Parasedimentitalea psychrophila: one gene and its partner. The protein of the gene in region 1 binds, or shares a complex with, the protein of each later gene. Links are inferred from orthologs where the notes say so. Each region holds a gene or a part of one and is shown on either strand. Other genes may lie near its edges. The genes, in order: trxB and trxA.

The links.
Region 2: the proteins of trxB (region 1) and trxA are in contact, whole or in part, in a crystal structure (PDB 1F6M), measured with the Escherichia coli proteins. The link is inferred for Parasedimentitalea psychrophila from one-to-one orthologs.

What each region holds. Positions count from the first base shown.
Region 1 is NZ_CP127247.1:2,500,182-2,515,838, reverse strand. The notes cover bases 7,183-9,949. They hold trxB (thioredoxin-disulfide reductase), read left to right. Parts: upstream 7,183-7,977; coding sequence 7,978-8,922; downstream 8,923-9,949. Other genes in these bases: QPJ95_RS12205 (adenylate/guanylate cyclase domain-containing protein), read left to right, coding at 9,105-9,949; QPJ95_RS12215 (Lrp/AsnC family transcriptional regulator), read right to left, coding at 7,252-7,752; QPJ95_RS12220 (amidohydrolase family protein), read left to right, coding at 7,183-7,217. Outside these bases: QPJ95_RS12260 (ABC transporter substrate-binding protein), read left to right, coding at 1-391; QPJ95_RS12255 (ABC transporter ATP-binding protein), read left to right, coding at 535-1,599; QPJ95_RS12250 (ABC transporter ATP-binding protein), read left to right, coding at 1,609-2,694; QPJ95_RS12245 (carbohydrate ABC transporter permease), read left to right, coding at 2,691-3,554; QPJ95_RS12240 (carbohydrate ABC transporter permease), read left to right, coding at 3,569-4,366; QPJ95_RS12235 (DUF2160 domain-containing protein), read left to right, coding at 4,366-4,644; QPJ95_RS12230 (BlaI/MecI/CopY family transcriptional regulator), read left to right, coding at 4,803-5,198; QPJ95_RS12225 (M56 family metallopeptidase), read left to right, coding at 5,188-6,321; more of QPJ95_RS12220, read left to right, coding at 6,384-7,182; more of QPJ95_RS12205, read left to right, coding at 9,950-10,817; QPJ95_RS12200 (bifunctional sulfate adenylyltransferase/adenylylsulfate kinase), read left to right, coding at 11,013-12,728; QPJ95_RS12195 (sulfotransferase family 2 domain-containing protein), read right to left, coding at 12,842-13,510; QPJ95_RS12190 (sulfotransferase family 2 domain-containing protein), read left to right, coding at 13,989-14,609; QPJ95_RS12185 (DUF1150 family protein), read right to left, coding at 14,651-14,875; QPJ95_RS12180 (Hsp20 family protein), read right to left, coding at 14,875-15,291; QPJ95_RS12175 (YdcH family protein), read left to right, coding at 15,469-15,657.
Region 2 is NZ_CP127247.1:1,602,181-1,617,783, forward strand. Bases 12,742-15,454 are described here. They hold trxA (thioredoxin), read left to right. Parts: upstream 12,742-13,794; coding sequence 13,795-14,115; downstream 14,116-15,454. Other genes in these bases: addA (double-strand break repair helicase AddA), read left to right, coding at 12,742-13,732; QPJ95_RS07785 (DUF1127 domain-containing protein), read right to left, coding at 14,270-14,461; hslV (ATP-dependent protease subunit HslV), read left to right, coding at 14,657-15,214; hslU (ATP-dependent protease ATPase subunit HslU), read left to right, coding at 15,278-15,454. In the rest of the region: QPJ95_RS07725 (hypothetical protein), read right to left, coding at 1-40; QPJ95_RS07730 (HD family hydrolase), read left to right, coding at 251-844; QPJ95_RS07735 (ActR/PrrA/RegA family redox response regulator transcription factor), read right to left, coding at 864-1,418; QPJ95_RS07740 (SCO family protein), read right to left, coding at 1,493-2,113; sensor histidine kinase RegB, read left to right, coding at 2,185-3,603; QPJ95_RS07750 (PAS-domain containing protein), read left to right, coding at 3,692-5,242; tRNA (adenosine(37)-N6)-threonylcarbamoyltransferase complex ATPase subunit type 1 TsaE, read left to right, coding at 5,291-5,770; QPJ95_RS07760 (aminoglycoside phosphotransferase family protein), read left to right, coding at 5,763-6,764; QPJ95_RS07765 (nucleotidyltransferase family protein), read left to right, coding at 6,764-7,456; double-strand break repair protein AddB, read left to right, coding at 7,446-10,379; more of addA, read left to right, coding at 10,376-12,741; more of hslU, read left to right, coding at 15,455-15,603. UniProt on the Escherichia coli protein: Participates in various redox reactions through the reversible oxidation of its active center dithiol to a disulfide and catalyzes dithiol-disulfide exchange reactions.

The DNA of each region.
Region 1 (15,657 bases):
CTCGGAGCGGGCTGACAAACTGGGCGGTCTGGTCGAGTTCTACCGCTCGCCCGATCGTGTTGCCTGGTCGCCAACTGGCATCAACGTGCCTGACTATCCAAAGCTGGCCCAAATCTGGTGGCAGCAAATTGGCGACGTCAACTCGGGTGCCTTCACTCCACAACAGGCGATGGATCGTCTGGCCGAAGAAATGGACATCACCATGGGCCGCATGCAGCGCGCCGATGAGGCTGCCAATGTCTACGGTGGCTGTGGCCCACGTCTGAACGAAGAAAAAGACGCGGCCTGGTGGATGGCCAACGGTGGCGCCAAGCCAATGTTGGACAACGAGAAGCCACAGGGCATGACCGTCAACTATGACGCTCTGGTTGCCCGCTGGGCGTCTGAATAATCAGGCTCTTTCCTGATGGGCTGAACCCAGCAAGTTGTTCAGCCCTCCTAAGCCCCGGTGATCCTCTCGATCTCCGGGGCGCTTTTCCCCAAGACCGCGCGGCATCGCGCGCAACTGGCTGCTTGCCGGAAAGCCTCACCACGATGGCACTCGAACTAAAATCTGTGACCAAGCGCGTCGGCGCCAATCTGCACATCAAGGAAACCTCCCTGACCCTGCACACCGGTCACTTCAATGTCCTGTTGGGCGCAACCGGATCTGGTAAGACCTCTCTGATCAAACTGATGGCTGGGCTGGACCCGCTGGCCAGTGGCGAGATCTGGATGGATGGTCAGAACGTATCCAAGCTCAACACCCAGAAACGCAATATCAGCCTGGTGCACCAGTTTTTCATCAACTACCCGCATATGACCGTCTATGAAAACATTGCCTCGCCGCTGAAAGTCGCGGGCATGGCGAAATCTGAAATTCAGGGCCGCGTCGAAGAGGCCGCCGATATTCTGCAGCTGCGGCCGATGCTGAACCGGATGCCGCATGAGCTTTCCGGTGGCCAGCAGCAGCGCACCGCATTGGCCCGCGCCATTGCCAAGGAAAGCAAGGCGGTGTTCCTGGATGAGCCGCTGGCCAACCTCGACTATAAACTGCGCGAAGAGCTGCGCGATCAGCTGCCCGAGCTGTTTGCCGGCCGCGGCGCGGTGGTGGTCTATGCCACTTCGGAACCCGAAGAGGCCCTGTTGCTGGGCGGCCAGACCGCGCTGATGGAGGATGGTCATGTGACCCAGTTTGGCGTCACCGCTGACATCTACCGCAACCCGGCCAATGTTTCCGCCGCTGCGGTGTTCTCCAACCCGCCGATCAACACTGCAAAGATCACCAAGCAGGGCAGCAATGCCACCTTGGGATCAGGCGTCAGCTGGGATCTTCCCGGCGCGGCTGCGGGGCTGGCGGATGGCAAGTACACCATCGCCATCCGCCCCCACCATGTGCTGCCGCTGGCAACCGATAAAAACACCGTGCGCCTGTCAGGCAAGGTGCAGGTGACCGAGCTGTCCGGCTCGGAAAGCAGCGCCCATTTTGACATGGGGCACGGCAGCTGGGTGTCGCTGGCATCTGGCGTTCATCCCTACCATGTGGGTGAAACCCATGATTTTTATATGGACCCATCCGCGTGCTACGTTTTTGCACCCGATGGCTCCCGCGTGGCATGAGGCGCATCAATGGCTAAAATAACTCTCTCCAAACTGCGTCACAGCTATTACCCGAACCCGTCGACCCCTTCGGATTATGCGCTCAAGGAAATCGACCTCGACTGGAACGATGGCGGTGCCTATGCGCTGCTGGGGCCGTCGGGCTGTGGCAAATCCACCCTGCTGAACATCATTTCCGGCCTGCTAGTCCCGTCCGAGGGACGCATTCTGTTCGACGATAAAGACGTCACCGACCTGCCGCCAGACCAGCGCAACATCGCCCAGGTGTTCCAGTTCCCGGTGATCTACGACACCATGACGGTCTATGACAATCTGGCCTTCCCGCTGCGCAATCGTGGCCGCGACGAAGAGACGGTCAAAACCCGGGTCACGGCTATTGCCGAGATGCTGGAGCTGACCGATATGCTGGGCCAAAAGGCGGCAGGCCTGAGCCCGGACAACAAGCAAAAGATCTCGATGGGGCGCGGATTGGTGCGCGAGGACGTCAACGTGGTGATGTTCGATGAGCCGCTGACGGTGATCGACCCGCATCTGAAATGGAAGCTGCGCTCAAAACTGAAAGAGCTGCACCAGCGCATCAAGGCAACGATGATCTACGTCACCCACGACCAGACCGAGGCACTGACCTTTGCCGATCAGGTGGTGGTGATGCAGGACGGCGAAGTGGTGCAGATCGGCACCCCGGTCGAACTGTTTGAGCGCCCGGCCCACACCTTTGTCGGCCATTTCATCGGCTCACCCGGCATGAATGTGCTGCCCTGCAGCCTGCGTGACGGGCAGGCCTATTTCACCGACCAGCCGGTGGCGCTGGAAGGGGCGATTTCAGGCACCCCCAAGGGTCGCACCGAAATTGGCATCCGCCCCGAGTTTGTGACCCTCGCCAAAAGCGGCTTGCCGGCAACGGTGAGCAAGGTCTCGGACGTTGGCCGCCACACAGTGGTGGAATGTGACGCCGGCGGCTGCAAGATCCGCGCCATCATCAGCGGGACCGGCCCGGAAAAAGGCGCATCGGTGTTTCTCAACTTCCAACAAAACCAGACCCGGCTCTATGTCGACGGCTGGATAGCCACCCAATCGCAAGAGGCACAGTCATGAAAACCGTAAACCAGAAAGCCTGGTTCTTTGTGCTGCCGGTGCTGCTGCTGGTCGCCTTCAACGCGCTGATCCCGATGATGACCGTGGTCAATTATTCGGTACAGGAGACCTTTGGCAACAATCTGTTCCTGTGGGAAGGCCTGACATGGTTCGAGCAATTGCTGACCGAAGAGCGGTTCTACAAGGCGCTGGGGCGTCAGTTCATGTTCACCGGGCTGATCCTGGCGATCGAGGTGCCGCTGGGCATTGCCATTGCCCTGTCAATGCCACGTCAGGGCATCTGGGTGCCGGTCTGCCTGATCCTGATGGCGCTGCCGATGCTGATCCCGTGGAACGTGGTGGGGGCGATGTGGAACATCTTCACCCTGCCTGACATCGGCTTGCTGGGCTATTTCCTGAACAACGTGCTGGGTATCAACTATGATATGACGCAGGACCCGATTGCCGCCTGGGTGACGATCATCACCATGGACGTGTGGCACTGGACCTCGCTGGTGGTGCTGCTGGCCTATGCCGGATTGGTGTCGATCCCGGACGCCTATTATCAGGCCGCCAAGATCGACGGCGCCTCCAACTGGTCGGTGTTCCGCTTTATCCAGCTGCCCAAGATGAAACCGGTGCTGACCATCGCCATCCTGTTGCGCTTCATGGACAGTTTCAACATCTACACCGAACCGTTTGTGCTGACCGGAGGCGGCCCCGGCAACTCCACCACCCTGCTCTCCATTGATCTGGTGAAACGCGCCCTCGGGCAGTTTGACCTCGGCCCTGCCGCTGCGATGTCACTGATCTACTTTGCAATCACTCTCTTGGTTTCTTGGCTGTTCTATACGCTGATGACCAAAGACGACCTGAACTAAAGGAGACCGTGGAGATGAAAAAACGATCCATCGTCCCAATCATTTACATCCTGTTCCTGCTGCTGCCGATCTACTGGCTGGTGGCGATGAGCTTTAAGACCACAAACGAGATCCTCGGCGGCTTCTCGCTGTTCCCGCAGACCTTCACGCTGGAAAACTACCGGGTGATCTTTACCGATCCGACCTGGTACTGGGGCTATATCAACTCGATCTCTTATGTGACCCTGAACACGGTGATTTCGATCACCGTGGCGCTGCCGGCTGCCTATGCCTTTAGCCGCTACCGGTTCTTGGGCGACAAGCAGTTGTTCTTCTGGCTGCTGACCAACCGGATGGCACCGGCTGCGGTGTTTGCGCTGCCGTTCTTCCAGCTTTACTCAGCCGTGGGGTTGTTTGACACCTATCTGGCGGTGGCGCTGGCCCATTGCCTGTTCAACATCCCGCTGTCGGTTTGGATCCTCGAAGGCTTCATGGCCGGCGTGCCCAAAGAGCTGGACGAGACCGCCTATGTGGATGGCTATTCCTTCCCGCGGTTCTTTGTCACCATCTTCCTGCCCTCGATCAAAGCCGGGGTCGGCGTCGCCGCCTTCTTCTGCTTCATGTTCTCATGGGTGGAACTGCTGCTGGCCAAAACCCTGACCGCGGTGGCCGCCAAACCCATTGCCGCCATCATGACCAAAACCGCCTCAAGCGCGGGATATGAGCTGGGCCTGCTGGCGGCGGCGGGCACATTGACAATCATTCCGGGCGCAATCGTGATCTACTTTGTCCGCAACTATATCGCGAAGGGTTTCGCGATGGGGAGGGTGTAATGCTTTCATGGATGGCCTGGACCTGGCCCACAGCATTGGTCTTTATCGGTATCTTCTCGGCGATCGGCACGCTGATCATCCTCGAAATCCGCACCCCCGGCGGCGATGAACGCAAGGGAGTGCTGGGGCTGGTCACCACCCGTGGCGACCGGTTGTTCATCGCGCTGCTGGGCTCCAGCTATATATTCCTGGCCTGGCTGGGATTGTTTGGCACCCCGCTGTGGATACCGCTGCCAATGGCCATAGGCTGGGCCGTGTTCTGCTTTCGCAAGGTCTGACTTGCAGCGCGCGATCCGGGTCACCAATGACGCGGATCGCGCGCATATTTTGGCAACACGCGCCGCGGCAGGCGCAACATCTAAAAAATTAGTTTTCAAAATCATAGCCTTTGCCTAAGATGGCGAGACGCCAATAAACGGACCGGACACCAGACCCCATGCGAAAAAAGCAGGACAACTCGCTTCTGACCGAGGTTGAACTCGAATTCATGACCGTGGTCTGGGCAACCGGTGGCGGCACTGTGCGTGACCTTTTGGCCGAGCTGAACAAGCTGCAGGAACGGGCCTACACCTCGGTTGCAACCGTGCTCAAGATCATGGAACAAAAGGGCTTTCTGTCCAGCGAACGGTTGGATCGTTCACTGGTTTATCGCCCCGCTGTGCCCAAGGCAGAGTATCAAAAAACCACTCTCAAAAACCTTTCGAGCAAACTCTTCAACGATACCCCTGCAGCGCTGGTGGCGCGGCTGGTCGAGGACGAAGAGGTGACCAACGAAATGCTCGTGGAAATGCGGGCGCTGTTGACTGAAAGGCTGGGGGACAATGCAAGCTGATGCTCTGTTAAATGCCTATATCGATCTGAACCTGCTGCTGCTGGTTGGCGCCGGGATCTGGATCGGATTGCGACGATTGCTGACCCGTCATGGGCTTGGCAACGCCTTCTTGCCGCAGCTGAGGCTGCTCAACCGGCTGACCGTTTTGCTGGTTGCGGCGCCGCTGCTGGCGCTGGGGTTCACCACCTGGGTCATTCCGCACCCGCCGAACATCTCGGATATGCTGGTGTCGCAATTCCTGCAGGGCCACGTCAGCCTTAGTGCCACCCGCTTTGAGACCCTCATCGGCCTGCGCGAGGATCTGGTGCGCAGCCTGTTGACGCAACAGGCGGTCTGGGCCCGCGCATTGGTGCTGCTGTTTGCCATTGGCGCCGCGCTTTGCAGCCTGCATGTGATCACCTCTGTGCTGCGTCTGCGCGACTGCCTGCGCAGCGCCTTTCTGTGGAAGAAAATCGGCCGCGTTGAGCTGCTGATCAGCGATACCGCCTCGGTGGCCTATTCCACCCGCGGGCTGTTGCGCCTCTATGTGGTACTGCCCTCGGCGCTGCTGCATGACCCCCGCGATCTGCGGCTGACCATCGCCCATGAGTTGCAGCATTTCCGCCAGCGCGATATCGAATGCGAGTTTCTGCTGGAAATGCTGCGGCCGCTGCTGTTCTGGAACCCGGCCTATTTCCTGTGGCGCAGCGAAGTCCGCGTCCTGCGGGAATATGCCTGTGATCAGGCGCTGATGGCGCGGCCTCAGTTTGACGCCCGCGCCTATTGCGAATGCCTGATCCGCGCCTGTGCCATGGCGGCACAGGACCGGGTGTTGTTTCGCCGCCGCAGCCCCGCCGTCGCCCTGGTGGACCGCCGCGAGACCCGGCGCAGCGCCACCCTGGAGCAGCGCATTCTGGCGGTGACGGCCAAGGCCTCTCAGTCTGACCATCGGCTCAGCTGGGCGCTGCTGTCGGGCCTGCTGGTCGGCGCCGTGCTGGCCACCACGCTGCTGATGCAACGGCCCAGCGACTGGAGCCATGACCGGCTGATGCTGTCCACCATCGTCAATCTGGAACGCATGGCCAACCGCAATTCCTCCAGCAGTGACCCGGTGCAAAGCTTCGGCCTGGCGACCTTCGACTAACCGCCCCGACAGCTATAAACCTGACAGCCACAAGCCAGACAGCCCAAGAAAGACCCGAGCCCATGAGCCGTATTGATGCGCACCAACATTTCTGGTCTGTGGCCCGCGACGACTATGGATGGCTCACCCCTGAGCTGGAAACGCTCTATCGCGATTTCCTGCCAGCTGATCTTGCCCCGGAGCTGGAGCGCCATCAAATCGCCGCCACCATTCTGGTGCAGGCCGCCCCCAGTGTTGCCGAAACCCGGTTCATGCTATCGCTGGCCGACGATCACAGCTTTATCAAGGGCGTGGTGGGCTGGGTTGATTTCGAGCACCCCGGTGCGGCGCAGCAAATCTCTGAGCTGGCCGAACATGCCGCCCTGGTGGGCCTGCGGCCGATGATACAGGATATTGCCGACCCGGACTGGATGCTGCGACCCGACCTGACGCCCGCCTTTCAGGCGCTGATCGCCCAAGGTCTGACTTTTGATGCGCTGACCCTGCCGCCACATCTGCCCAATCTGATCCAGCTGCTGCAGCGCCACCCGGATATGCGGGTGGTGATCAACCATGGCTCCAAACCGCTGATCCGCGATGGGCTGATCCAGCCCTGGGCGGAAAACATGGCAGCTCTGGCGCGCGACACACAGGCCTACTGCAAGCTCTCGGGGCTGGTGACCGAGGCAAACGCCGACTGGACCACCGAGGATCTGAAACCCTATGTGGATCACCTGCTGAGCTGTTTTGGTCCTGATCGACTGATCTGGGGCAGCGACTGGCCAGTTTGCCTGCTCGCCAGCAGCTACGAGCATTGGATGGAAACCACCGACAGTTTGTTGTCGGGTCTCTCCGCCAGTGAACGCGATGCCATTTTGGGTGAAAATGCTGCCCGCGCCTATAGCCTGCGCGACTGATAGGCCCGGACTATTACCTGCCGAAAATGGCGGCTTAGGCCTTTTTGGCCAGACGTTGTTCCAGCACCTCAAACGGCACTCCGGGGTCGTCCTTGGCACCACGGATCACCAATGAGGTCTTGACCGAGGCCACATTGGGTGTGGTCAGCAAGCCACCGGTCAGAAAGTTCTGAAAGGTGCTCAGATCCGGCGCCACGCATTTCAGGATGAAATCCACCTCGCCGTTCAGCATGTGGCACTCCCGCACCAGAGGCCAGCTGCGGCATTTTGCTTCAAAGGCGCTCAGCTCCACCTCGGCCTGGCTTTCCAGCCCCACCATGGCAAACACCTGCACCTCGAATCCCAGCTCGCGGGCGTTCACCTCAGCATGGTAGCCGCGGATAAAGCCGGCCTCCTCGAGGGTGCGCACCCGGCGCAGACAGGGCGGTGCCGAGATGCCCACCCGTTTGGCCAGCTCCACATTGGTCATGCGCCCATCGGCTTGCAGCTCCGAAAGTATCTTGCGATCAATCGGGTCCAGGCGTGTCGTGACCATGTTCAGCTCTCCCTCAAATGAGGGTTTCTTATAGCACCGCTGGCAAGCCGCGCAATTATATTTCGTGTTAGCGCAATTATATTTGCCTGATGGCATTATCCCCCTGTGTCACCGCAGTTTGACCAATCCGCGCCCTTCCGGGGGTTTAAGAGATAACCCGGGGCGGCTATATGAGTTGCCAACCGGCGGCTTACCCGCTTTGCCATCAAATTTGGGGATACATCGATGACTGACACGCGCCACACCAAGGTTCTGATCATTGGCTCGGGACCTGCGGGATACACCGCCGGCGTCTATGCCAGCCGCGCCATGCTGGAACCAATCCTGGTTCAGGGCATTGAACCCGGCGGCCAGTTGACCACCACCACCGAGGTCGAGAACTATCCCGGCTTCACCGAGGTGCAGGGCCCGGACCTGATGGTCAAGATGCAGGACCACGCGCAGGCAATGGGCTGTGAGATCATCGGTGACATCATCACTGAACTGGACACCAGCAAACGCCCCTTCACCGCCAAGGGCGACAGCGGCACGGTCTATACTGCAGACGCGGTCATTCTGGCCACTGGTGCGCGCGCCAAATGGCTGGGGCTGGAGTCTGAGGAGAAGTTCAAGGGCTTTGGCGTCTCGGCCTGCGCCACCTGCGACGGGTTCTTTTACCGGGGTCAGGAGATCGTGGTGATCGGCGGCGGCAACACCGCGGTTGAGGAAGCACTGTTCCTGACCAAGTTCGCCTCCAAAGTCACGCTGATCCACCGCCGCGACGAGTTGCGCGCCGAAAAGATCCTGATCGACCGGCTGATGAAAAACGACAAGATCGTGCCGCTGTGGTTCAACACTCTGGAAGAGGTGATCGGCACCGAGGACCCACTGGGGGTTGAGGGGGTCGTCGTCAAAAACGTCAAGACCGGCGAGATCACCGAGATCCCCTGCAAGGGTGTCTTTGTCGCCATCGGCCATGCCCCGGCCAGCGAGCTGGTCAAGGACTCGCTGGAGACCCATGCGGGCGGCTATGTGGTGACCAAACCGGGCAGCACCGAAACCAGCATCCCCGGCGTGTTTGCCGCCGGGGATCTGACCGACCACATCTATCGCCAGGCGGTGACCTCGGCCGGTATGGGCTGCATGGCGGCGCTGGACGCGGAACGGTTCCTGGCTGAACAGGACGACTGATTGCCCCCTGCCCCCTAGAACAAGTGACCCAGCCGACCGGGCTTCCTCCCGGTCGGCTGAAACTGACAAGACGGCTCTGACCCGTGGCGCCGCGCCGGCTCTGCTGTGGGTCTTGGGGAAAAATCTTGACCTGAACCGCAACATCCAGCACCCTGACCGGATCAACCGGAAAGATAGGTCCATTGGCGCAGGCAATCTGGCAGGGCAATCTGGTTCAGCGCAGCCGAACCGTGAGCGGGATTTTCCTGCTGGTCTATGCATTCTTCCATTTCCTGAACATCGCGGCCGGTCTTGTCTCCCCTGATTTTATGATTCAGGTGCAGGAGGCGCGCGCACTGGCCACCGGCCACCCTCCCGGTCAGATCCTGCTGTTTGGCGCGCTGTTGCTGCACGGTGGGCTTGCCCTTTGGCAGGTCGCCAGCCGCCGTACCCTGCGGATGACGGTGGCCCAGGCGGTGCAGCTGTTCTTTGGCCTGGCGATCCCGCTGCAGCTGATCCAGCACGTCGTTTTCACCAACTACGCCGACCGGGTCTTTGACGTCGAAGACCAGATGTCTTCGGTGATCCTGTTGCTGTGGAACTCGCCGGAGATCTGGCACCAGTACCTGCTGCTGCTGGTGGTCTGGGTGCATGGCTGCATCGGCATGCACATGTGGCTGCGGATCACCTACTGGTGGCGCCCGATTGCACCCTATCTGATCGGCGTGGCGGTACTGGTGCCCACATTGGCGCTGGCCGGGCTGATCACCGAAGGCCGCAGGATGTGGGCTATCTATCTGGTGCCCGGCAATGCCGAGGCCATCCAGGAAGATTTTAACTGGCCCGACCTGACTGAATTGGCGCATCTGACCCGGGTATATGAGATCAGCCTCTGGGTGTTTTTCGCCCTGTTGGGGATGGCCATCAGCGCCTTCTATATACGCCGGTTTGCCCGCAAGCGGCAATCGGTCAGGATTCACTACGTAAACGGCCCCGACATAACCGTCGAGCGCGGCTTGACGCTGCTGGAAATCTCGCAGCTCAACGGCGTTCCCCACACCTCGCTGTGCGGCGGCAAGGGGCGCTGCACCACCTGTCGGGTCGCCGTCACCAAAGGTGGCGACAGCCTGCCCGCTGCCAGCCCAGCCGAGGCACGCGCGCTGCGGGCGGTAAAAGCACCCGGGGATGTCCGCCTGGCCTGCCAGATCTACCCGACCGCGGCGCTGACGGTGAAACGAGTCTATCGGCCCAAGGGGCGACGCCGGGTCCATTCGGCGCAGGGCGAGGAGAAGACCATCGCGGTGCTGTTCCTCGACATCCGCGGCTTCACCGCCCGCTCGGCCGATCTGCTGCCCTATGATGTGGTCTTTCTGCTGAACCGGTTCTTTGACGCCGTGGTGCCCGAGATCACCCGCGCCGGCGGCACGGTGGACAAATACATGGGCGACGGGCTGCTGGCCCTGTTCGAGATGGACAGCTCCGCCGCCTCATCCAGGGCCGCCATAGAAGCCGTCAGCGACATCGGCGTCGCGCTGGCCCGTTTCAACAGGCTACTGGCCTCAGAGGGGGATGAGCCGGTGCGGATCGGCATGGGCCTGCACACTGGCACCGTTGTGCTGGGTGAAATCGGCACCACCAGCAATGCGCCACGCACCCTCATTGGTGCCACCGTCAACACCGCCAGCCGCCTTGAGGCCAAGACCAAGGATCTTGGCGTCGAACTGCTGATATCCGAACAGGTGGTGCAGACCGCGGGCCTCATGGCTGCGACGGCAAAATTCCACACCTTCGAGCTGCGCGGAGTCGAGCAACCGCTCAACGCGCTGCCGGTGCAACAGGCCTCGGCTCTGGTCATGCTGCTATCGGCGCCGCCAGAGCCAGTGGACACGGTTACAATTCTGTCTGAACAGGTGTAAAAGACACGGATGTTTTCCTTAGCAACTGAGATCAGGCCGGAAACATTCCCGTCTGACACCAATTCGGCACATTCCATCCTTATTCCGCCCATACGCTAGACTTTAGTCACCTCTCCGGGGTATTTCGCCCCAGAAAACCACCGCGATCAAGCCAAATCCAGGACAACCCCCTGTGCAAGTGATGAGAGATTTCACATGAAAATGAATAGTAATCTGGCCCCCATTCCAGAACTTTATGTTTCCTACGACTCGGCCCAGAAGTTGAAGTCCGAAGCGGGCAACCTCAAAAGCCACGACCTGTCTCCACGCCAGATCTGCGATCTGGAATTGCTGATGAATGGTGGGTTCAACCCCCTGAAGGGCTTCCTGTCCGAGGCCGATTACAACGGCGTTGTCGACAATATGCGGCTGGCAGATGGTCAGCTCTGGCCGATGCCGATCACCCTGGACGTTTCCGAAGATTTCGCCGCATCGCTGAAAGATGGCGAAGACATCGCCCTGCGCGATCAGGAAGGCGTCATTCTGGCGACCATGACCGTCACCGATAACTGGCAGCCAAACAAGGCGCATGAGGCCGAGAAGGTGTTTGGCGCTGACGACGACGCCCACCCGGCGGTCAACTACCTGCACAATCAGGCGGGCAAGATCTACCTTGGTGGCCCGGTCATCGGCATCCAGCAGCCGGTGCACTATGACTTCCGCGCCCGCCGCGACACCCCAAACGAGCTGCGCGCCTATTTCCGCAAACTGGGCTGGCGCAAGATCGTGGCGTTCCAGACCCGCAATCCGCTGCACCGCGCCCACCAGGAGCTGACCTTCCGCGCCGCCCGCGAGGCGCAGGCCAACCTGCTGATCCACCCGATTGTCGGCATGACCAAACCCGGTGACGTCGATCACTTTACCCGGGTGCGCTGCTACGAGGCGGTGCTGGACAAATACCCGGCCGCCACCACCAGCATGAGCCTGCTGAACCTGGCGATGCGGATGGCTGGCCCGCGTGAGGCGGTCTGGCACGGGTTGATCCGCGCCAATCACGGCTGCACCCACTTCATCGTTGGCCGCGACCACGCCGGCCCCGGCAAGAACTCAGCCGGTGACGACTTCTATGGCGCCTATGACGCCCAGGATATGTACCGCGAGAACCAGTCTGAAATCGGCTGTGAAATGGTTGATTTCAAACATATGGTCTATGTGCAGGAACGCGCCCAGTACGAGCCCAACGACACCATCGAAGATCGTGATAACGTCACCATCCTGAACATCTCGGGCACCGAACTGCGCCGCCGTCTGGCTGAGGGTCTTGAGATCCCCGAGTGGTTCTCGTTCCCTGAGGTGGTCACAGAGCTGCGCCGCACCAAGCCCGCCCGCTCCAAGCAGGGGTTCACCGTGTTCTTCACCGGCCTGTCCGGCTCTGGCAAGTCCACCATCGCCAACGCGCTGATGGTCAAGCTGATGGAAATGGGCGGTCGCCCGGTGACGCTGCTGGATGGCGACGTGGTGCGTAAAAACCTGTCCTCGGAACTCGGGTTCAGCAAAGAGCACCGTGACCTGAACATCCGCCGCATCGGCTATGTTGCCTCCGAGATCACCAAGAACGGCGGCATCGCCATCTGCGCACCAATCGCGCCTTATACCACCACCCGGCGTCTGGTTCGCGAAGACATCGAAGCCTTTGGTGCCTTTGTCGAAGTGCATGTGGCCACCACATTGGAAGAATGCGAACGTCGCGACCGCAAGGGACTGTATGCGCTGGCGCGCGCTGGCAAGATCAAAGAGTTCACCGGTATTTCCGATCCCTATGAGATGCCGACCAAGCCGGAGCTGTCGGTGGAAACCGAAAACGTCGAGGTCGACAACTGCGCCCATCAGGTGCTGCTGAAACTGGAAAGCATGGGTCTGATCTCAGGCTGATTTACGCCTGCGATCTGCCCCTACAACGGCCCGCCCAACAGGTGGGCCGTTATCGTTTAAAGACCTATGTTTGCGCCAGCCCCGGCGGATTTGCCCGGCAGCGGCTGCACGCCTCAGGCCAAGGGGTTTCGAACTGGTTTTCCAACCTCGAAATCATAGCCAAACAAATCAAAATCACGCGCATAAAGAGCCTCGACGCGCCGCTTTGAATCCGCCGAATAATAGGTCCGGTAATCCTTACGTTTCGTCGCATTGACCCGAGGCAGCGCTCCCTCATGTGGAATATTTAGAAATCCGCAAAGCTGCGCAAATCCATTGTCCAGCTCTTCTTGAAAAAGAAGACGGTCAACCTGCAAATCGCCCGCGCGGTTCACCAGCCATGTGGTTTGATTGCGCGGCAATATTCTGTCTTTTTTCTCCAGATAAGACAGGAAATCCGAAAAGCTCCAACTCTGTGCGTCCCTATGGCGACGGCCATGAGTATTGGACTGCGTGAACACATAGCTGGACACCGCATGATCATAGGGATTGCGCACGATGGCAAATTTGTGAAGCCTCTGAAACAGCGCAGGATCCAGTTTGGATTTGAATACCGCCGATGTGGAATGTCCACGAATATAGGCTTTCTCGGGGTTCTCTTTCACCGGAAGCCACGAAACCGCACGCCGCAGCAAGGTTCTGTTGCGGCTCACACAATAGGGTCGCAAAGCTGCGTGTACAGTGCTGCCGGCAGTTTTTGGGATATGCACAAACAAAAAGTTTTTGCTCAGGGAAATCGGCATCGGCGCAAGCCCTCTTTATCGGCAATGGAAGAATTAAGTCAATTTTTTCAGATTACTATCAGATAAACCGCCTTGGTCAATGGGCCGCCACAGAGAGCCAACCCGGGCCCTGTGGCCACCCTGGGATTGAGACAACAGCACCGGAAATACCCCTTTGAACTGCAGCACGGCAGGACATCACAAATAAGCGCGGGGTGCTGTTCGGGCCAATGCATAATGTTCCCTTTGCAGCGGCAAAGGAAGACGCCGAAATCGCGAGCTGACAGCTGGGGTCTGCCGCTGTTTTCCACCACCTCGGCGCTGAAATCAGCGGCGCCCTGCGATGTCCCTCGTTATCGAAACATCGCAGGGATGAGGGCGGGCGGCTGCAACATTCGCCATCTCCCAGCGTTAAAACGCAATTGGGAAATCTTGGCGGAGGATCGAAAATACATTACGATAGGAAACAGCTCCCCTGACCTCAGGTAGAGGACTGTGAATGCCCATTTACAAAAAGAACGGCAAGGCTGTTCTGTTCGTTCATATCCCCAAATCTGCGGGGACAACTGTTGATCACATATTCCTGTCCAACGGCTGGCAGGTTACCTTTCAGGATGGTGGTGGCCGCGCCGATACAATCCTGCGCCATCTGAAATGCTCCTTTCAGCATTTTCACGCCACCCTGCTGACACAAATGATCAATCCAAACAGTTTCGATGCGGTGTTTACCATTCTTCGCGATCCCATATCCCGGCTGCAGAGCGAATATCGCTGGCGTATGGAACATGGATCCGGGCCGCAGATGGAGTTCAACGCCTGGGTCACCCGGATGTTTCGCGCCTATTACAGGAACCGCTTTGTGCTGGACAACCACATCCGCCCGCAGCGCCAGTTCATCTTGCCCGGGGCGCAGATTACCGCCTTGGAGAATGGTCTGGAGCACACCATCTCGGGCCTGTCGGCGCGGCTTGGAGAACAGCTTCAATACGATCCGAACAGCCGCCGAAACACCTCAAAACGGGGCGCCGCCGAAATCTCCACCTCAGCCATGACCGCCTGGCTCATTCGCCGGTTCTATGCCCGCGACTTTGCCTTGCACCGCCGGGCACTGGGTCGCTAGGGACAGCCGCGAACAGGGGAAATCCAGCCGAACCAATTGGATCAGTGGACCGGAACCGGCACATAATCGTTCTGACGCGCCAGCACAAAGGCCATGTGGCGCTCGGCAACCACGGCCAGTTGCTTGCCCTCGGCGTCGTGCAACGCATAAAGATGGCTGCGCCCCTTGCCACCCTTCTGCATCTCTTCGGGCAGATCGGCGACATCGACGGTTTTCACATAGGCTGCGCGCGATTGAGACTCGCTGTGTTCACGTGTTCGCTGCATCATTCGCTCTTTCTGATGTTGATGGTCTGCACCACGGTTTCCGGACGTGAGCGGGTCAGGTCCACATGCAGCAGGCCGTTCTCTATGATGGCATCGCCAACTTCGACACCATCGGCCAGCACAAACATGCGCTGGAATTGCCGCGCCGCAATTCCCCGGTGCAAAAACACCCGTTCTTCGCTGTCTTCGCCCTGGCGGCCACGGATCACCAATTGGCGGTCCTCGATGGTGATGGCCAGATCACCCTCGGCAAACCCGGCCACGGCCAGGGTAATGCGATAAGAAAAATCGGATGTTTGTTCGATGTTATAAGGCGGATAGCCCTCGTTGCCCGACTTGGCCGAGCGTTCGAGCAGGCGTTCCAGTTGCTCGAATCCCAGCATATGTGGGTAAGAGCCCAGAGTGAGTTTTGACACGTATTTCGTCCTTCAAAGCGTAAGCGACGGTGAGAGCAGACCCCAAGGTGGCAGCCTGCGCAGTGAATATGGGAAGAAACTATCATTTTAACAAGAGCAAGACCTACAGGGTCTAGGCGAAAACATCGTAAACGCCTATCCTGCGCCAAGGTCTTTTCCACTTCAGTCGAGTCGCCAATGAACGCCCCCACCGATATTTCCATGAAAACTGATGACGTGCTGAAGGTTGAACTCGAAGTGTTCCGCCGCCAGCACCGCGATCTGGACGAGGCAATACATGCCTTGCAGGACAAGGGCACCGGTGATCAGCTGACCATCCGCCGCCTGAAAAAGCAAAAGCTGTGGCTCAAGGATATCATCGCCATG
Region 2 (15,603 bases), 890 kb from region 1 along the record:
TTCCGAAAATGATCGAAACCCCTAACAATCGCTTGAACATGACATGCTCCTTTCGATTCAGGTTCAGCATCCAAAAGGGTCTCCCAGGGCAAGCCTGGTCTCCCTTTCGTGTATATAAGATTAGTGTTTTTGCGGTGTTTTTCAAAACACGAGGCTTCAAAAGCTTGTTTCCGAATGGTGATATTGATGTAAAAACGGGATGTATCTCGATAAAACCGGACCTATGACTGTCCAAAAAAGGAAGCTCAACATGGCCACTCCCCCACGTGCCTGGCAACGGATGCTGTCTGGCCGACGGCTGGACCTTCTGGACCCCACTCCGGTTGATATCGAGATCGACGATATCGCCCATGGGCTGGCATTTGTGGCGCGCTGGAATGGTCAGACCAAGGGCGATTTTGCCTATTCTGTGGCCGAGCATTCCCTGCTTGTTGAAACCCTCTACGGTCGCATCAACCCCAAGGCACCCGCAAAATGGCGGTTGGCGGCGTTGCTGCATGATGCGCCGGAATATGTGATCGGAGACATGATCTCGCCGGTCAAAGCGGCCATTGGCCCGTCCTACGGAGAGCTGGACACCCGCCTGACCGCCGCCATTCACCTTAGATTTGGACTGCCCGCAGCCCTGCCTGTCACAGTAAAGAAACAGATCAAAAAGGCCGACCGCATCAGCGCCTGGATGGAGGCGGTGCAGATCGCTGGCTTTTCGGTGCAAGAAGCCAACAAGCTGTTTGGCAGGCCCAGTGCAGATCTGATTGGCGACCTCGAAATCCAGTTGAGACCGCCCGTCGAGGTGCGCCATTCATATGTTGCACGCTATCACGAACTTTTGGCAGCGCTCTGAATTCGGCCCTAGTTAGAGCCTATTTTGGGCTGCGTTTTGCCAAAATTCGCTGCAATGTCCGGCGATGCATGCTCAACCGTCGCGCGGTTTCCGAGACATTGCGGTCACAGAGTTCATACACCCTTTGGATGTGTTCCCAACGTACCCGGTCAGCGCTCATTGGGTTCTCTGGCGGCGGCGGTAGCGTGTCCGGCTGCGCCAGCAATGCATTTGTGACATCGGTAGCATCGGCTGGTTTGCTCAAATAGTCAGTGGCGCCAATTTTCACCGCCGCCACAGCCGTGGCGATGGCACCGTAGCCGGTCAGCACAACCACCCGACAATCTGGCCGTTTCTCGCGCAGCACCTCGACCACATCCAGCCCGTTGCCGTCTTCAAGCCGCAAATCCACAACCGCATAGGCCGGCGGGCGCGCCGTAGCGACAGCCCGTCCCGCCGCTACAGATCCGGCGGTCTCTACCTCAAACCCACGTTTTTCCATGGCCTTCGCCAGGCGTCGCAAAAATGGTTCGTCGTCATCAACCAGCAGCAACGTCTTGTCAGGTCCAATTTCCTGCGGAGCAGTTTCGGCCATGCTTAGTCCTTTGTGCCAGTATGAGGTGCCCATGAAGCAAGAATATTACCGGGCGGGTGAGAAACGTCAAACAGCTACATCTGGTCCAGAAAACAGCCGATCTTGTCGGCCATCTCTTCGGGCTCCACATCGCGGCGGAAAAACTCGACAAAACCCTGCTCGGGCAGCACCAGGTATGAAAAGGTCGAATGGTCGACAAGATAATATTCATCGTCCGCCGGTTGCGCCTTGAAATAGGTCTTATAGGCCCGGCTGGCCGCTTTCACCTGATCCATTGACCCCGTCAGGCCAATCATCCGCTCATGAAGGTTTTCGGCGAATTCCCCCACGATCTCGGGAGTGTCTCGCCTTGGGTCGATTGAAATGAACACCGGAGTCACGCTTTGCCCCCGCTCCGTCAACACATCGATTGCCTCGGCATTGCGGGCGGTGTCCATCGGACAAACATCAGGACAGAAAGTATAGCCAAAATAGATCAGCGATGGTTCGGTGATCACATCTTTGTCAGTGACGGTCTCGCCTTTGGCGTTCACCAACTCAAAGGGTCCACCAATCTGCGCCGACCCACCGGCAATCTGGCTACTGCGACACTGCGCGAACGGATCAGCCCCTTGTCCGCCCTGCGTCATAACCCAGGCACCACCGACAAGGGCGGCCACAGAAACAGAGGCGAGAATGGCATATAGACGGTTCATGAGATCACACCTTGAGTGATAAGAGATATGTTGATCGTTGCTGGTGTCAGATCTATCAATAATCACAGCCAATGCAACCGGAGCCGAACAACGTGACCGAGTCAAATATTGGCCTGATGAGCGGGCAAGAGCGCAGCCACTGGATCCGCTTGCGCACGTTGATTCTTCTGCGCTGGGTCGCCATCGGAGGCCAGATCTCGGCGATTGCCGTTGCCCAGGGTCTATATGACCTGCAGCTAAACCTGGGCCTGTGCTATTTTGCGATCGGTGTTTCTGTGGTCGGAAATCTGGTGGCAATGTTCATCTTTCCCAAGAACAAACGCCTGTCAGAGTTCGAGAATTTTTTGACCGTACAGTTTGACCTGCTGCAACTGTCCTTTCTGCTGTATCTCACCGGCGGCTTGAACAACCCGTTTGCCTTGCTGGTGCTGGGCCCGGTCACCATCTCGGCCAATATGATGCGGCTGCGATCAACGCTGATCATCGGCGGCACCGCTATCATGCTGGTGACCCTGATGGCCGAATTTCACGTACCTCTGCGCACCGCCCAGGGTTTTATTCTGCGCATTCCAGACGTCTTTGTCTTTGGCAACTGGACCGCCATTATCATCGCCGTTCTGTTTTTGGGGGCCTACTCCTACAAGATCAGCTCGGAAATGCGGTCGATGTCTGATGCTCTGGCCGCCACGCAGCTGGCCCTTTCGCGTGAACAGAAGCTGACCGACCTGGGCGGCGTGATCGCGGCTGCCGCGCATGAATTGGGCACCCCGCTGGCCACCATTAAACTGGCCAGCGCTGAATTGATCGAGGAATTGGAAGATCACCCCGATCTCCGTGCCGACGCCACCTTGATTCGCGAGCAGGCCGATCGCTGCCGCGACATCCTTCGGGATATGGGGCGGGCCGGCAAGGACGACCTGCATCTGCGTCAGGCACCCATTTCCACGGTGATTCTTGAGGCCGCCGAACCGCATATGCATCGCGGAAAATTCATTCATTTTGAGGAAGGCCCGGCCGAAGGTGGCAGTTTTCAGCAGCCAACGATCCTGCGAAAACCAGAAATTATTCATGGGCTGCGCAACCTCGTGCAGAATGCGGTGGATTTTTCCCGCGCCAATGTCTGGGTCGAATCGAGTTGGACCGACACGGCCATAACGCTGCGCATATATGATGACGGCGCCGGCTACCCCTCGCAGATGCTGGGGCGGATTGGCGATCCCTTTGTGCGTCAGGGCCGTATCGACAGTGACCGCAAAACGCGCCCCGAATATGAAGGCATGGGGCTGGGGCTGTTTATTGCCAAAACGTTACTGGAACGCACCGGGGCAAGTTTGCGCTTTGCCAACGGCAGCGATCCCTCCCAAACCATTAGCCTTCATCCCGACCGACCGGGCGCTATTGTCGAAGTGTACTGGCCCCGACAAAAGATAGATGCGATAGAGGGCGAAAATGCGGTTCCTTTGGGTCAAAATCAACCGATCGAAATTTAACTATTCATCTTTAGGCAACCAGTTAAACATCAATTAACTATTATTGAGGCAAGATAGGGTTAACAACTGATCAACTAGGCAGGACAACATGCAGAACATCGTCTCAATCGAATGGCTTGTTTTGGCAACTCTATGTGCAGCTACTGCTGCAGTTGCGGTCTGGTGGCTCTCTCCGACCTCTGGCCAAAGGGGGATGGAACAGGATCTGCTCTCCGGTGATAGCCGGACAGATGCGGTGTTCCTGTTTGATGATGCCAACCTGATCGGCTGGTCGACTGGCGCCCGCAAGATTATTGGCGACAAGGCTGAAGGCTTCAGCTGGACCACCCTGCGGGATCAACTGGCGCGCAGCTATCCAGGTCTGCCTCAATCACCGGGCTTTTTAAAAGATGTCGGGCCACTCATCCTGTCCGGAACAGCGACTGCCGAATCCCACGAAGCGCATTGTGAATGGATCGACGGCATTACCCGTGTTCAACTGCGCCGCAATACCTCTGAAGCCAGGGATAAGACCCTTGACCAGGAATTGACCACGCTGCGTGCGGCGGTGCATCAGGCACCCTATCCGGTCTGGCTGCAATCCGAAGAAGCCGAGGTCACGTGGTCCAACTTGGCTTATGACAATCTCAGCCAGAAATTGCGTGGACGCAACGTCGATTTTGCCGATCCACTGTTTGCCGACCTGTCCGAACCGATGGCCAGCGGCAAGGCCGAGCGGATCTCTATCCCGCTGCCCGATACCAATAAAAAACTGTGGTACAATATCTCAACCACCGAGACCGAGGCGGGTTGGCTCTGTCATGCGGTGGACATCAACGCGGTGGTCGACGCCGAAGTTGCCCAGCGGAATTTTGTGCAAACACTGGCAAAAACCTTTGCCCAGCTGTCTATCGGCCTGGCAATCTTTGACCGCAATCGCCAGCTGGTGCTGTTTAACCCGGTGTTGATCGACCTAACCGCCCTGCCCGCAAATTTCCTCAGCTCACGGCCAAATCTGCTCAGCTTTTTCGACCGTCTTCGCGATCAGCGGATGATGCCAGAGCCGAAGAATTACACCAGCTGGCGCCACCAGATGGCGGACCTTCTCGAGGCTGCCGCAGAGGGCCGCTATCAGGAAACATGGTCGTTGCCATCGGGTTCAGTCTATTCGGTCAGCGGCCGGCCGCACCCTGATGGCGCCGTCGCCTTCCTGTTCGAAGACATTACCGCAGAAATCACCCTGACACGTCAGTTCCGCTCGGAACTGGAAATGGGCCAGTCCATCATGGATCAAATGGAGGAGGCCATTGCCGTGTTTGCAAATGACGGCACCATGACCTTCTCGAACAAGGCCTACCGCGATTTGTGGCGGATGGACCCCGAGGCCAGCTTTGCCAAGGTCTCCGTGGTTGACGCATGCCGTGTCTGGCAGGATATGTGCGCCGCAACCCCGACCTGGGGGGAGTTGCGTGATTTTGTAAACGGCCACGAGAACCGCGAGCAATGGTGGACCCATGTCCAGTTGCGCAGTGGCAAGCCGCTGATTTGCAAAGTTTCTTCTGTGCAAAATGGAGCGACAATGGTGACCTTCCGTGCGCCAGGCCCCTCTGTTGCGCCGAAAGAACAAGAGCGTTTTCGGATCACCCAGCAAGACGGCTAAAACTGCAAACCAGCTTGCAGCGCCTAGCCTGCGGGGCCATTGTGCAGCATGACACTTTGCCACGCGACCCGCTCCCTTTCCTCTCCGCAGGAAACTGCCGATCTGGCCACTCGCATCGCCGCGGCTCTTCGCCCCGGCGATTGCCTTTTGTTAGAAGGCCCTATTGGTGCCGGCAAAACCCATTTTGCCCGACAGCTGATCCAGTCCTTGTTACCCATTTTCGAAGACGTACCATCGCCAACCTTCACTCTGGTGCAGACCTATGATGTGCCCACGGGCGAGTTGTGGCACGCGGACCTATACCGGCTGTCGTCATTGGATGAAGTCGAGGAACTGGGCCTGATCGAGGCCTTTGACACCGCGATCTGCCTGATCGAATGGCCCGACCGACTGGCCGAACTGACCCCGCCACACGCGTTGCACCTGCGGTTTGCGCTGGACATTGATCATGCGGATACCCGTCACCTGACCTTCACCTGGAGTGATGAGAAATGGCACCTCTTACTGGACCGGATAGCCAATGACTGACCGAAACGATCTGGCCGCCGCCTTTCTGGCAACAACCGCCTGGGCCAATGGCAGCCGGAGGGATCTGGCGGGTGATGCCTCGAATCGCCGATATGAGCGGGTGTCTGCCCCGGTCACAGGGCTGCCCGCAGTCCTTATGGATGCCCCCCCCGGCAAGGCTGAGGATGTCGCTGCCTTTGTGCATATTACCAATCACTTGCGTGACGTTGGTTTAAGCGCACCTGAAATACTGGCGGCAGACATCGATCATGGGTTTTTACTGATCGAAGATCTCGGTGACGACCTTTATGCCCGCATCCTGTTGCGCCAGCCCGCGCTTGAAACGCCTCTGTATCAGGCCGCCACTGATGTCTTGGTAAAGCTGCACTCCGCAGCCATGCCGGATCTGGATATCATGAGCCCGCGGGTGATGGCACAATTGGATGAAATTGCATTCACCCATTACCGCGACGGGATACTCGGCGCCCAAGACCCCGATTTGGCAGCCCTATTTGTCGATCAGTTCGAAGATATTCTGCACCACAGCGCCAAGGATGATCCCGTTCTGGTGCAACGGGATTATCATGCCGAGAACTTATTATGGCTACCGGATCGCGACGGCATTGCCCGGGTTGGGCTGCTGGACTACCAGGCAGCTCTGGCTGGTCATCGCGCCTATGACCTGATGTCACTGCTCCAGGATGCCCGCCGCGATGTTCCGATCCACATCGAGCAGCAGATGATTGACCGCTATATCGCCAAAACCGGCGTCGATGGCACAAAATTTCGCACCGCCTATACGGTGCTGGGCCTGCAACGAAACCTGCGCATTCTTGGTGTGTTTGCCCGTCTGTCGCAGGACTATGGCAAGCCGCAATATGTGGATTTGATCCCCCGGGTTTGGGCCCAGATGATCCGCGGGTTGGATCACCCGGCACTGGCCCCTGTGGCCGGGATGATCCGCAACAATCTGCCACCGCCGACACCTGAAAACCTGGACAGGCTGAGACCGTGATGCAAACCCACCCCTCGTCCGTGATGCTGTTTGCGGCCGGCTTTGGCACCCGAATGAAGGCCCTGACCCGGGACTGTCCCAAACCGATGATCAAGGTAGCGGGCCGGCCGCTGATTGATTATGCGCTGGATCTGGCCCGCGAGATTGCACCGGATCACATCGTGGCCAATCTGTTTTACAAGCCCGAACAGCTAAAGGCACATCTGGCACCACTGGGGGTGCTGCTGAGCCATGAAACCCCGGACATTCTGGATACCGGTGGAGGTCTGCGTCATGCCTTGCCGCTATTGGGGGATGCGCCGGTTTTCACCATGAACACGGATGTGATCTGGTCCGGCCCCAACCCACTGAAACTGGCACGCGACGCCTGGGACCCGGATCAAATGGATGCGCTGCTGGTTTGCGTCCCGCTGGCCCGCGCGAGGGGGCGTATCGGGGCCGGCGATTTCACCGCTGACAGCCATGGCCGCATCAGCCGCGGTGGCGATCTGGTCTATGGTGGCGTGCAGATCGTGAAAACCACCGGATTGCTCAAAATCAACAAGACCGTCTTTTCTCTCAATGAACTTTGGAATCAAATGCATGATGCGAGCCGTCTATTTGCCCTGCAATACCCAGGTCACTGGTGTGATGTTGGCTATCCCGAAGGCATTGAAGTGGCCGAAGATTTGTTGAAGTCACATGATGTTTGAACCGTCACCCACCCCCCGCATCTTTGCCCTGCCCTGCGGCACCGATTTTCCCCGCGCCCTTGTCAACGGGTTGACCCAACGCAGCCACGGGCAGCCCCCCGAAGCGCTGGCAAAGGTAGAGCTGATCGTCAACACCCAACGCATGGAACGTCGCATCCGCGGGTTGTTCGATGCCGGCCCGAACCTGCTGCTCCCCCATATATCGCTGCTCAGCGACCTGTCAAAACGCGCAACTCTGCACGGATTGCCCGCTGCCCTGCCGGTGCTGCGACGGCGGCTTGAACTGTCACAACTGGTCGCCAAACTGCTGGACGCAGAGCCCAGCCTGGCAGCAAGATCATCGCTGTATGACCTGTCAGACAGTCTGGCGGCATTGTTTGACGAAATGCAGGGCGAGGGTGTCACCACCGATACCATCCGGGGCCTCGACGTCTCGGATATGTCTGACCACTGGGCGCGGGCGCAGAAATTCATTGGCATTGCCGACGAATTCACCAACACCCACAGCGGTGCGATGGACGTTCAGGCGCGCCAGCGAAAGGTGGTGTTGGACCTGATTGACAGCTGGCAGGAAACCCCGCCGCAACATCCGGTTGTTCTGGCTGGTTCAACCGGCTCACGCGGCACCACCCTTCTCCTGATGCAGGCCATCGCCCGCCTGCCGCAGGGTGCGGTGGTCCTGCCCGGCTATGATTTTGATCTTCCAACCGAGGTCTGGGCGGGTCTCGACGATCCGCTGATTTCAGAAGACCACCCGCAGTTCCGGTTTCACAAACTCATGATTGGCCTAGATCTGACACCAGCTGACATAAAGCCCTGGTGCGATAGCCCCGCCCCTGCACCGGCGCGCAATCGGCTTGTTTCCCTGTCGTTGCGCCCGGCCCCGGTCACCGATGCCTGGATGACTGAGGGCCCCATGCTGCGCGATCTGGACAAGGCCACCAAAAATGTAACGCTGATCGAGGCGCCGAATCCGCGCGGCGAAGCACTGGCGATTGCCCTGCGGCTGCGTCAGGCGGCTGAGGACGGCCAGACCGCGGCGCTGATCACCCCGGACCGGATGCTGAGCCGTCAGGTTTCGGCGGCGCTTGACCGCTGGGATATTCTGCCTGACGACAGTGCCGGCCAGCCATTGCAGCTGTCCCCACCGGGTCGGTTCCTGCGCCATGTGGCTGAATTGTTTTGCAAAGACCTGACCGGCGACAGTCTTTTGACACTGCTAAAGCATCCTCTGACCCATGATGGTGATGCTCGTGGCGATCATTTACGACACTCCCGCGAGTTGGAATTGCAATTGCGCAGCGCCGGCCCTCCGTTTCCCGATGGCGCCTGTTTTGACCAATTTGCCGCCAAACGTGAGCTTCTTGCCGGCTGGAGCACCTGGCTAACGGATCATTTTGCCGATCAGGTGATTGCAACGGAACTGCCGCTGAGCGAATGGGTCTTTTGCCTGCGCGATCTGTCCGAAGCCATTGCCAGCGGCAGCCAAACCAACGGCGCCGGCAATCTTTGGGATAAAAAGGCCGGCCGCGAGGCTCTTAAGGTCATGCAGGAACTGGCCGCCGAAGCCCACCACGGCGGCGATATGACCGCCCGTGATTTTGCCGATTTGCTGGGCGCGCTCCTGTCACAGGGCGAAGTCCGAGACCGCGACGCGCCGCATGGAAAGATCATGATTTGGGGCACGCTCGAGGCCCGCGTGCAGGGTGCGGATCTGGTGATTTTGGGCGGATTGAACGAGGCCAGCTGGCCCGAGTCCGCCAAACCTGACCCCTGGCTGAACCGTCAATTGCGCAATCAGGCCGGGCTACTGCTGCCCGAGCGCCGGATCGGGCTGTCCGCACATGATTTCCAACAGGCCATCGCCGCCCCCGAGGTTTGGCTCAGCCGTGCCATACGGTCCGACGATTCCGACACAGTTGCCTCGCGTTGGCTGAACCGGCTGTGCAACCTGCTGGATGGATTGCCGGATCAAAACGGGCCAAACGTCTTGCAGGCCATGCGCGATCGCGGCCAGACATGGCTCGACTGGGCTGTTGCCCTTGAGACACCGACAAAGACATCCCCAGCCACCCGTCCATCGCCACGGCCGCCGGTACCTGCTCGTCCGCGCCGGTTGACCATCACCGAAATACCTCGTTTGATCCGCGACCCCTATGCGATCTACGCCAAACATGTGCTGCGGCTAAGGGTGCTTAACCCGCTGGTTCGGGTCCCCGACGCATTGCTGCGTGGTATCGTGGTACACGAGGTGTTTGAGCATTTCATCAAGGAAACACTGGATGATCCCAGCCTGCTGACCCGCGAGCATCTGCTGCAGAAATCCCGTGAACTGCTGGAACAGCACGTGCCCTGGCCGGTGGCGCGTTGCCTGTGGTTATCACGGGTGAACCGGATATCCGGGGATTTCATCCAGGCAGAACAGACCCGCCGCCTGAGCTCTCACCCGATCGCCTTTGAAGCCAAGGGCGAGGCCCGGTTGGAGCCGCTTGATTTCACCATTGCCTGCCGCGCCGATCGCATAGATCAGGATGACCGCGGCTTTCTGCATCTCTACGACTACAAAACCGGTGCGCCGCCCTCTGAAACCCAACAGTTGAAGTTCGAAAAACAATTGCTGATCGAGGTGGCAATGGCCGAGGAAGGCGCCTTTGAGGATATCGGCCCCAGGGAAGTATCCCGTGCCATGTTCATCGGGTTGGGCACCACAATGAAGGAAGTCCGCGCGCCGATCGACAAAGAGCCCCCGGCCAAGGTTTGGCAGGACCTGCGCGAGCTCATCGGGGCCTATTTCGAGCCTAACCAAGGGTTTTCGAGCCGTCGAATGCTGCATCTGGACACCGAACTGGGCGATTATGATCACCTTGCACGGTTCGGAGAATGGGACCGCAGCGCCACACCAGAACCTGAGGATCTGACATGAACATGCGCGACGCCGCATCCGAAGCGCAGTACCGCGCTGCCCGTCCGGATGCTTCGACCTGGCTGGCCGCCAATGCGGGGTCCGGTAAAACCAAGGTACTGACCGACCGGGTGGCACGATTGCTGCTGCGCGGGGTTCAGCCGCAGCATATTCTGTGCCTGACCTATACCAAAGCAGCCGCCAGCGAGATGCAGAACCGTCTGTTCAAACGCCTGGGCGAATGGGCAATGTTGCAGGATGCCCAGCTGATTGCCGCATTGACAGAACTTGGCGCCGAAGAGGCCATCTCAGCCGAGGGGTTATCACAGGCGCGGACTCTATTTGCCCGTGCATTAGAGACCCCCGGCGGGCTGAAGATCCAGACCATCCATTCGTTCTGCTCGTCCCTATTGCGTCGCTTCCCGCTGGAGGCTGGCGTCAGCCCACAGTTTTCTGAAATGGAAGACCGCGCTGCAACCCTGTTGCGGGCGGAAATCGCCGAGGATTTTGCCAAAGGTGACCAGGCCCATTTGGTCGAGGCGCTGGCACGGCATGTCACCGACAGTGACTTTGACGCTCTTACCACCGCGATCAGTCATCGCCGGGCCGGCTTTGAAACTCCGACAGACTGGGCCGATTTGCTGCAGCTGTTTGATCTGCCGGATGCCTTTGACGAAACCGCGCTGAAAGCCCTGGTTTTCCTTGGTGGCGAAGAGCAGCTGATAGCGCGCACCCGCGACATGCTTGCCACCGGTGGCACCAATGATCAGAAGGCGGCGCTGAAACTGGCGGCAATCACCCAACCCACCCTGTCGGATCTTCCAGCACTGGAAAGCGTGTTGCTGACAGGGGCCAGCGCCAAAGAGCCGTTCAGCGCCAAGGTTGGGTCTTTCCCCACCAAAAAACTGCGCGGATCACATGCCTCACTGATGGACCATCTGGAGCCCTTGATGTTGCGGATCGAGGATGCGCGGGCCAAGCGGCTGGGGCTTATGGCGGCGCGAAAATCGCACGACCTGCATCAGTTTGCCGCTGCCTTTGTCCCTGAATACAGCCGTCGCAAACAACTGCGTGGCTGGCTTGATTTTGACGATCTGATCCTGAAGGCGCGGCAACTGCTGAACGACCCCGCCGTCGCAGCCTGGGTGCTGTACCGTCTGGACGGCGGTATCGACCATATTCTGGTCGACGAAGCGCAGGACACCAGCCCGGTGCAATGGGATGTGATCGAAAAGCTGGCACAGGAATTCACCTCGGGCGAGGGTGCGAGATCGGATGTGGAACGCACCATTTTTGTGGTCGGCGATAAGAAACAGTCGATTTATTCGTTTCAGGGGGCCGATCCAGATGCCTTTGACCGGATGCGGGCCGAGTTTGGCAGCCGTTTGCGCGACACCGGAACCGAATTGCAGGATGCCTCGCTCGATTTTTCTTTCCGCTCATCAGCGGCGATTCTGGGGCTGGTTGATCTGGTGTTTCAGGACATGCCCCGGGCCGGTTTTCACAAGGAATCACTGCACCGCGCCTTTAAATCCGACCTTCCGGGGCGGGTTGATCTTTGGCCGGTGGTGGAAAAGGTCGATGACAAGGACGAGCGCGACTGGACCGACCCGATGGACCGGCCCGGGACCCGCCATCACAATGTCATTCTGGCCGAACGCATTGCTTTGTCTATCAAGCAGATGATCGACGATGAGGTGACCATCCCCGAAGATGGCGCAACCCGTGGAACATTCATCCGCCGCCCGGTCCATGCCGGCGATTTTCTGATTTTGGTGCAACGACGCTCGGATCTTTTTTCCGAAATCATCCGCGCCTGCAAGGCTGCCCACCTGCCCATCGCCGGCGCTGACCGGCTCAAAGTTGGAGCTGAACTGGCGGTCAAGGATCTGGCAGCGCTGCTGTCTTTCCTCGCCACGCCAGAGGATTCACTGTCGCTGGCCTGTGCGTTGAAATCACCCATTTTCGGCTGGTCCGAGCAAATGCTGTTCGATCTGGCCCATCGCCGCACTTCCAAATACCTGTGGACAGCCCTGCGCGATCGCGCAGCGGATTTCCCGGACACCATGGAAATTATCGACGACCTTCGCAACCAGACCGATTTCCTGCGCCCCTTTGACCTGATCGAGCGCATTTTGACCCGCCACAATGGCCGCAAGAATCTACTGGGCCGATTGGGCCCCGAGGCCGAAGACGGTATCAACGCCCTGTTGTCGCAGGCGCTGGCCTATGAGCGCACCGATATCCCCAGCCTGACCGGGTTTCTGGTCTGGATGCAAACTGATGATCTGGAAATCAAACGGCAGATGGGCGCAGCCGGCAGCATGATCCGGGTGATGTCCGTGCATGGCTCCAAGGGTTTGGAATCGCCCATTGTGATCCTGCCCGACACCGCCAAGCGACGGGCTCCACGCGATAGCGAAATCATGCTGGCGGATGGCACGCCTATTTGGAAAATCCCCACCGCGCAAATGCCGGCTGCGATGCTCGCCTCGCGAGAGGCGGCGCAGGAAAAACAACAGAATGAACGATTGCGCCTGCTCTATGTTGCGCTGACACGGGCCGAGAAATGGCTGATTGTGGCCGCTGCCGGCGATCTCTCGAAAGAGGGCGATAGCTGGTATCAGATGGTGCAAACCTCTCTGGGTGACGCCGGCGCGGTGACGCTGGACACCGCAGGTGGTCCGGGACTGCGGCTGGAGCACGGCGATTGGGATGACCTGGAGTTCAAGCAGCTTGAGCGAACCAAACGGGACATACCCGCGCTGCCACAGGTGTTCTCAGTTGCTGCAGCCCCCTATCAGCCGCCGCCCGCTACCCTTAGCCCATCGGATTTGGGCGGAGCCAAGGCCTTGCCCGGGGATCAGGGGTTGGACGAAGAGCAGGCCAAGGCCCGTGGATCGCGCTTGCATCTGTTGCTGGAACATCTGCCTGCCGTGCCGTCGGAAAACCGGGCACAGATCACCCAGAACCTGCTGCGGGACTGCGAAGATCAGGCTGAGCTGCTGGCAGAGGCGACAGCGGTGATCCAGAACCCTGATATGGCGGCGATCTTCGCCCCAGACACCCTGGCCGAGGTCTCGGTCACTGCGCAGCTGAACAGCGAGCGCCTGCACGGCATAATCGACCGGTTGATTGTAGCGCCCGACAGGGTCATCGCGGTGGATTTCAAATCGAATGCCACGGTTCCCAAAAATCCTGCGCAATGCCCCGAGGGGGTGCTGCGGCAAATGGGCGCCTATGCCCATGCTCTGACGCAGATCTATCCCGACCGTCAGGTTGAAACCGCGATTGTCTGGACCCGCACCGCCACCCTGATGCCGCTACCACACGATCTTGTGTCAGTGGCATTAATGCGACGTCTGATACCTTGACGATCCGCCACGCCATTCCTAGGTTCCAACTCCAGTTGCCACACACTCATGGAGACATGCATATGTCCACCGTAGCCGTCACCGACGACACATTCGAAGCCGAAGTCACAAATTCCAAAATCCCCGTAGTGGTGGATTTCTGGGCCGAATGGTGCGGACCCTGCAAGCAAATCGGCCCCGCTCTCGAAGAGCTGGCCGCCGAATATGGCGACAAAGTCAAAATTGCCAAGATCGACCTCGACAGCAACCCAAATGTTGCCGCGGCTATGGGCGTGCGCAGCATCCCAGCGCTGTTTTTGTTCAAAGATGGTCAAGTGATCTCAAACCGGTCGGGCGCTGCCCCCAAATCTGCGCTGCAAAGCTGGATCAACGAAGCTCTGTAATCGCATCATATCAATAAGTTACACAAGGGCGTCCCAATCGGGGCGCCCTTTTTGCGGTCGGCATTCCGAAACCACCAATCCCGCCATGCATCAGACAAAGAAAAAGCCGCCCTGGGAGGAGCGGCGGCTTTAACTTTTCGACTATTGTCGGCGATCAGAACAGATCAGCGCGGGTCAGGCCGATGTCCTGCAGCTGGTCACTGCTCAGGCGCGACAGCAATTTGCGTGTGACACGCGCTTCGTTCCAGGCAAATGCAGAGTTTTTCAACTCAAGAATACTATCTACGACACGAAGAGTGGCGACTGCTCCCAGAGGAGCTTGGGTGTTTGCGGCTACATATGCCATGGTACGCTTCCTTTGATCTACCAGCCGACACTGTGTCGGTTGTTGACCCTCATGTAAGACCGCAGACCGAGTCTCACAATTGCCAGTTCAACAGCCCTGCAATGCGCACAGTGCATAGCAAGTTAGCCCTATGTGAACCGTTGCCTCTGCAGGTTTTGCCCCCCATATACATAGGGCAATCAATTGGAGGCATTCATGGCAAACGATCAGTTCCCCGGCTGGCACGGCACCACAATTATCGGCGTCAAAAAAGGTGGTGAAGTTGTGATTGCCGGTGACGGACAAGTGTCCTTGGGTCAGACTGTGATCAAAGGCACCGCGCGCAAGGTGCGCCGCTTATCCCCCGGCGGCTACGATGTTGTGGCCGGCTTTGCCGGCTCCACCGCCGATGCCTTTACGTTGCTGGAACGGCTGGAGGCCAAGCTAGAGGCAATGCCCGGCCAACTGGCCCGCGCCAGTGTTGAATTGGCCAAGGACTGGCGTACCGATAAATATCTGCAAAAGCTGGAGGCGATGCTGATTGTCACCGATGGGACAGATCTGCTGGTGATCACCGGTGCCGGCGATGTGCTGGCGCCCGAGCATGAGGTTGCAGCCATTGGCTCTGGCGGTAATTTTGCCCTGGCTGCGGCAAGGGCGATGATGGACAGTGATAGATCCGCCGAACAGGTGGCCCGCGACGCGATGGCCATTGCGGCTGATATCTGTGTCTACACCAATGGCAGGCTCACTGTCGAAACCATCACCACATAAGAATTTTCTAAAATTCTTAGGAAAATTCTTCCTTAGAATTTTGGCGGCCCGAAAGGATGGATTATGACAGACCTAACCCCCCGCGAGATCGTTTCCGAACTGGATCGGTTCATTATCGGCCAAAACGACGCCAAACGTGCTGTTGCCGTGGCGCTGCGCAATCGGTGGCGCCGCAAGCAATTGTCGGATGACCTACGGGACGAGGTTTACCCCAAGAATATCCTGATGATCGGCCCCACCGGTGTTGGCAAAACTGAAATCTCCCGACGGCTGGCAAAACTGGCCCGCGCACCGTTTATCAAAGTCGAAGCAACTAAGTTTACCGAAGTTGGTTACGTGGGGCGCGACGTGGAGCAGATTATCCGCGATCTGGCAGATTCCGCCATTTT